Regions from separate parts of the Hydrogenophaga sp. SL48 genome, predicted to be linked through region 1. Evidence: riboswitches for the same ligand, from Rfam matches in the RefSeq annotation. Region 1 holds a riboswitch; the other holds the start of a gene.
What was found. A riboswitch is a leader RNA that binds a small molecule or an ion and turns the genes downstream of it on or off. The one in region 1 is predicted to bind S-adenosylhomocysteine.

Region 1 (3,411 bases):
TGGCGGGGCTGGTGCCTTCGGTGGACTGGCTGCTTTACAGCGCCATCCGCAAGGAGGCCTTGATGACCTCGCAGATCGAAGGCACGCAGGCCACGCTGACCGACCTGTTTGACGACGAGGCCGGGCTGGTGGTGAGCAACACCGACGACGTGGAGGAGGTCACCAACTACCTGCAGGCCTTCCGGCTGGTGCAGGACAACCTGCGCGACGCGTCGGGCCTGCCGATCAGCGTGCGCCTGCTGTGCGATGCGCACCGCCTGTTGCTCAACGGCGTGCGTGGCACCGGCAAGCAACCGGGCGAACTGCGCCGCTCACAAAACTGGATCGGTGGCACGCGCCCGGGCAACGCGGTGTTCGTGCCGCCGCCGGCAGACCGGGTGCCGGTGTTGCTGGCCGATCTGGAGCGTTTCATCCATGCGCCCGCGGGCGGCTTGCCGCCTCTGGTCAAGGTGGCGCTGGTGCACCAGCAGTTCGAAACCATCCACCCGTTTCTGGACGGCAATGGGCGCATGGGGCGGCTGCTGATCGCGGCCCTGCTGGAGCATTGGGGCCTGCTGCCCGAGCCTTTGCTCTACCTGAGCGGTTACCTGAAGCGGCACCAGAGTGCCTACTACCGGCACCTGTCCGACGTGCGCACCGAGGGCGACTGGGAGGGCTGGGTCGGCTTCTTTTTGGAAGGCGTCGAGGTGGCTGCGGCCGAGGCGGAGAAAGACATCGTGGCGCTGGCCACCCTGGTGGCGGCCGACCGCCGGCGTTTGCTGCAACACGCCAAGGCAGGCCCGGCCAGCTACCGGCTGTTTGAGTTGCTGCCGACCATGCCGCGCTTCAGTGTGGAGCGGGTCCGGGCGGCGTTGAACACCACGTTTCCCACCGCCAGCGCGGCTGTCAAACTGCTGCAGGAACTGGGGATCGTGACCGAGGTCACCGGGCAGAAGAAGAACCGCAGCTTCAGCTATCAGGCGTACATCGACCTGCTCAGCCGCTGAACCGCCGCTGATGCGGCGTTCGGTCGAACCCCCGCGCCGGGGGCGTTGGCATAAAATCACCCCCTCTCAAGGAGCGCTGCAGCGCCGGGGGCATCGACCAGATGCCCGCACCCGGTGTCAGGCTTGAGACGTCGGGGCCACACGGTCCCGGCCGGTCGCACAGACCTGCAACGGCGCTCACCAGTTTTTGCCCGCAACCCTGGTGAGCCTCATGTCCGTTGTTTCCGATACCGCCGTTTCCGATTCCGCCGTTTCCCCTTCTTCGTCCGCCGCCGTGCCGCCCATGCTGCTGTCCGGCCTGGAGCCGCTGCGCATCGGCGAAGGCAGCCTGTTCGTCAACGTGGGCGAACGCACCAACGTGACCGGCTCCAAGGCCTTCGCCCGCATGATCCTCAACGGCGAGTACGAGCAGGCGTTGGCCGTGGCGCGCCAGCAGGTGGAAAACGGCGCGCAGGTGATCGACATCAACATGGACGAGGCCATGCTCGACAGCAAGGCCGCGATGGTGAAGTTCCTGAACCTGATCGCTGGCGAGCCCGACATCGCGCGCGTGCCGGTGATGGTGGACAGCTCGAAGTGGGAGGTGATCGAGGCCGGCCTGCGCTGCGTGCAGGGCAAGGGCGTCGTCAACTCGATCAGCATGAAAGAGGGCGTGGACGAGTTCAAGCGCCAGGCCGGTCTGGTCAAGCGCTACGGCGCCGCCGCGGTGGTGATGGCCTTTGACGAAAAGGGCCAGGCCGACACCTACGAACGCAAGGTCGAGATCTGCGAGCGCGCCTACCGCGTGCTGGTGGACGAGGTGGGCTTCCCGCCCGAAGACATCATCTTCGACCCCAACATCTTCGCCATCGCCACCGGCATCGAAGAGCACAACAACTACGCGGTCGATTTCATCAACGCCACGCGCTGGATCAAGCAGCACCTGCCGGGCGCCAAGGTGAGTGGCGGCGTGTCCAACGTGTCGTTCAGCTTCCGCGGCAACGACCCGGTGCGCGAGGCCATCCACACCGTGTTCCTGTACCACGCGATCCAGGCGGGCATGGACATGGGCATCGTCAACGCGGGCATGGTGGGCGTGTACGACGAGCTGGAGCCCGAGCTGCGCGAGCGCGTGGAAGACGTGGTCTTGAACCGCCGGCCTGATGCGGGCGAGCGCCTCGTGGAAGTGGCCGAAAACGCCAAGGGTGCGGCCAAGGACGACAGCAAGAAAAACGAGTGGCGCGCGCTGCCGATCCGCGAGCGCCTGAGCCACGCGCTGGTGCGCGGCATGAACGAGTTCATCACCGAAGACACGGAAGAAATGTGGCGCCAGATCGAAGCCGATGGCGGCCGCCCGCTCAACGTGATCGAAGGCCCGCTGATGGACGGCATGAACGTCGTGGGTGACCTGTTCGGCCAGGGCAAGATGTTCCTGCCGCAGGTGGTGAAAAGCGCGCGCGTGATGAAGCAGGCCGTGGCCCACCTGCTGCCCTACATCGAAGCCGAAAAACTGGCCCAGGCCGCCGCCGGCCAGGACGTGAAGACGAAGGGCAAGATCGTGATCGCCACGGTCAAGGGCGACGTGCACGACATCGGCAAGAACATCGTCACCGTCGTGCTCCAGTGCAACAACTTCGAGGTCGTGAACATGGGCGTGATGGTGCCCTGCCACGAGGTGCTGGCCAAGGCCAAGGAAGAGGGCGCGGACATCGTGGGCCTCTCCGGCCTGATCACGCCCAGCCTGGAAGAGATGCAGTACGTGGCCAGCGAGATGGAGAAGGACGCCCACTTCCGCGAGAAGCAGATCCCGCTGCTGATCGGCGGCGCCACCTGCAGCCGCGTGCACACCGCCGTGAAGATCGCGCCGCACTACAGCGGCCCTGTTGTTTATGTGCCGGACGCCTCGCGCAGCGTGAGCGTGGCGCAGGGCCTGCTCTCCGACCAGGCGGCGCAGTACATCGCCGACTTGAACGCCGACTACGACAAGGTGCGCACACAACACGCCAACAAGAAACAGGTGCCACTGTGGTCGCTGGACAAGGCGCGCGCCAACAAGTGGCACCCGTCTTCACTCCCTCTCCCTCTGGGAGAGGGCGGGGGTGAGGGCTCGCCCGCAGCAGCCTCGCCGGACGCCGTGGCCTGGGCCAGCTTCAAACCCACGAAACCCAAGTTCATCGGCAAGCGCCAGTTCAAGAACTTCGACCTCGCCGAGATCGCGAAGTACATCGACTGGGCACCGTTCTTCCAGACCTGGGACCTGGCCGGCCCGTACCCCGCCATCCTGCAAGACGAGGTGGTGGGCGAGCAGGCTCGCAAGGTGTTTGCCGACGCGCAGGCCATGCTGAAGAAGATCATCGAAGGCCGCTGGCTCAGCGCCAACGGCGTGATCGGCCTCTACCCGGCGAACACGGTCAACGACGACGACATTCAGCTCTACACCGACGAG
Region 2 (3,411 bases), 1.1 Mb from region 1:
CGCCGCCGTGACCCCCAGGCCCAGGCTCAGGCCGTACAGCGGCAGGATGGACGTGAGCCCGCTCTCGAAAAAGCCGCCGACAAAGCCCACCGTCATGATCAGCGGGTGGGCGCGCAGGGCGTGCCACACGCCGTGCAGGCCCACGCGCGCGCTGTGCGCGTCGGCGGCGCTGGGCAGCGGCGGGATCAGCAGGCTCCAGACCAGCCCGATGGCCAGGCTGCCCAGCACCAGCCACAGCGCCACCGGGTTCTGTGGGCCGACCCACGCCAGCAGCGCGGGGCCGATCACGAAGGTGGTGCCCACCATGGTCTCGAACAGACCGACCATGCGCCCGCGTTGCTGCGGCGGCGCGAACTCGGCCACCACCGCCTCGGCCAGCACCCAGCGCAGGCCCGAGGCCGCGCCGGCGATGAAATCGAGCACGAACCACGCCGGCAGCCAGTCGGTGAACAGAAAGCCCGTGGTGCTCACCACCGGCACCGCCGCCGCCAGCCAGAGCGTGGGCCGCCGCCCCAGCCGCTGCGTGATGGCCGAGGCAAACGGTGTGATGACGAACACCCCCACCCAGCCGCTGGCCGCGAACAGCCCGGCCAGGGTGGTGGACACGTCGGCGCCCTTGAGCCGCAACAGCAGCAGCGGCAGCAGCATGAAATAGCCCACCAGCTCGAAGAAGGTGGAGCCGAAGATGGCCCAGAGGCCGAGCCGGGCATGGGGCGGTGGCGCCGCGGGCAGGGCGGTGCCGCTGTGGCCGGGTGGCAGCGGGTGTTCGCTCACGAGGCCTCCCGCGCCGAGAGCACGGCCTGCGCCACCTCGGCAAAACCGGCGCCGCGCTCGCGCTGCGTCACATACCGCGGCCGGTGCGCGAGCCGGTCCCAGAAGCGAGCCACATTGGCCACGCCCACGCTGTGAGGGCAGTGGCCGAACATGGTGGCGTCGTTGGTCGAGTCGCCGACATAGACCCAGCGCCGCAGCTCGGCGTCGAGGTCGCGGCCGAGCCGCTCGCGCACGATCCAGCGAGCGCCGGCCAGCTTGTCGTGGCCGCCGATCCAGCCGTTGATGTGGATCGAGCTCACGGTGGCGTTCAGCCCGCCGTCCTGCATCAGCCGCACCACCTGAGCGATGGTCGCCTCGTCCAGTTGCGTGAACTCGCTGTGGTCGATGGCGATGTCGGTTTCGCGGCCGGGGCTGTCCTGCGACAGCCGGGTGTGCGGCAGCGCGCTCAGGATGTGCTGCGCCACCGCCTGCAGCTGGGTTGCGTTGGCGCGCCGCGTGGCCTCGTCCTGCAGCCAGGCCTTGCACAGCGCGCCGTCCGCCCCGCGCCACAAGGCCACGGCGCCGTTCTCCGCGACGATGGCGTTCACCGGCCAGGCCAGTGCAAAGGCCTCGCTCCAGCCCGCCGGGCGCCCGGTGATGGCGAACACCGGCAGGCCGACCGCGCGCAGCCGGTGCAGTGCGGCCAGCGCGTCGGGCGTGATGGCGCCTTCGGTGGTGAGCGTGTCGTCGATGTCGGTGAGCACCCCGTGGATGCCGGCGCGCTCGGTCTGCGGCCAGTCGGCCAGTGACGGGGAAAGGGGGAAGTGGGGCATAAAGGGGGAGCAGTTTCGCAGATGTCAAAAAACCGGGGCTGCGGTAGAATCCCCCGATCCGAGGAGCGTTGCAGCGCACCCCTGACCACCGGTCAGCGTGGGGCGTGAGGCTCGGAAATCCATGCAACGACGCTCATCCACTGACGTGTGATGGGCTTTTTTTTGCCTGTTCATGCCAGTGGTTCTTGCCAACCTCATCTGGAGTTTCCATGAACGCTCGCATCCCGACCGCCGTCAACACCGACTGCGCCATCACCGACATCAGCCTGGCCGCCTGGGGCCGCAAAGAAATCCGCATCGCCGAGACCGAAATGCCCGGCCTGATGGCGATCCGCGAAGAGTTCGCCAAGGCGCAGCCGCTCAAGGGCGCGCGCGTCACCGGCTCGCTGCACATGACCATCCAGACGGCCGTGCTGATCGAAACCCTGCAGGCCCTGGGTGCCCAGGTGCGCTGGGCCTCGTGCAACATCTTCTCCACGCAGGACCACGCCGCCGCCGCCATCGCCGCCAGCGGCACGCCGGTGTTCGCCATCAAGGGCGAGAGCCTGGCCGACTACTGGGACTACACGCACCGCATCTTTGAATTCGGCGCCGCCGGCACCGAAGGCGAAGGCCCGAACATGATCCTGGACGACGGCGGCGACGCCACCATGCTCATGCACCTGGGCAAGCAGGCCGAGAAGGACCAGAGCGTGCTGGCCAACCCCACGAGCGAAGAAGAGCAGATCGTCTTCGCCGCCATCAAGGCCAAGCTGGCCGTGGACCCGACCTGGTACAGCCGCAAGGGCGCGCAGATCATCGGCGTGACCGAAGAGACCACCACCGGCGTGCACCGCCTGAAGGAAATGAGCGTCAAGGGCTCGCTGATGTTCCGCGCCATCAACGTGAACGACTCGGTGACCAAGAGCAAGTTCGACAACCTGTACGGCTGCCGCGAGAGCCTGGTGGACGGCATCAAGCGCGCCACCGACGTGATGATCGCCGGCAAGGTCGCCTGCGTGGCCGGCTACGGCGACGTGGGCAAGGGCTCGGCCCAGGCCCTGCGCGCCCTGAGCGCCCAGGTCTGGGTGACCGAGATCGACCCCATCAACGCCCTGCAGGCCGCGATGGAAGGTTACAAGGTCGTGACCATGGAATACGCCGCCGACAAGGCCGACATCTTCGTGACCACGACCGGCAACAAGGACGTGATCCGCCACGAGCACATGGTCGCCATGAAGGACCAGGCCATCGTCTGCAACATCGGCCACTTTGACAACGAGATCCAGGTCGCCACGCTGGAACAGTACGAGTGGGAAGAGATCAAGCCCCAGGTCGATCACGTGATCTTCCCGGACGGCAAGCGCATCATCCTGCTGGCCAAGGGCCGTCTGGTGAACCTGGGCTGCGGCACCGGCCACCCCAGCTTCGTGATGTCGTCGAGCTTCGCCAACCAGACCATCGCACAGATCGAACTGTTCACGCACAGCGATTTCTACGAAGTGGGCAAGGTCTATGTGTTGCCCAAGCACCTGGACGAGAAGGTCGCGCGCCTGCACCTGAAGAAGGTGGGCGCCATGCTGACCGAGCTGAGCGACGAGCAGGCCGCGTACATCGGCGTGCCGAAGCAGGGCCCGTACAAGCCCGACACGTATCGGTACTGAGTACCCCCCGCGCCGCCTTCGGCGTCACCCCCCAAGGGGGCGGCGCTGGCGGCCCGGCGGAGCCGGTTCCGCGGCGCCCTGGGGTCTCGCGGCCTTCGGACCGCTCGTTTCGCTCCGGCGAAGTCGCTTTACCCGTTGCATTGAGTCTCCATGCGTGCCGATCAATTGCTCGTTGACCGCGG

Region 2: another riboswitch for S-adenosylhomocysteine. It lies ahead of ahcY (adenosylhomocysteinase); the one in region 1 lies ahead of metH (methionine synthase).

Annotation. Positions count from the first base shown of each region.
Region 1 covers NZ_CP063400.1:4,198,007-4,201,417, reverse strand. The annotation lists gene IM738_RS19885 (Fic family protein) at 1-986, shown strand, start outside; S-adenosyl-L-homocysteine riboswitch at 1,049-1,172, shown strand; gene metH (methionine synthase) at 1,198-3,411, shown strand, end outside.
Region 2 covers NZ_CP063400.1:5,290,598-5,294,008, forward strand. The annotation lists gene IM738_RS25200 (MFS transporter) at 1-774, opposite strand, end outside; gene IM738_RS25205 (HAD-IIB family hydrolase) at 771-1,586, opposite strand; S-adenosyl-L-homocysteine riboswitch at 1,641-1,728, shown strand; gene ahcY (adenosylhomocysteinase) at 1,796-3,229, shown strand; gene IM738_RS25215 (TlyA family RNA methyltransferase) at 3,380-3,411, shown strand, end outside.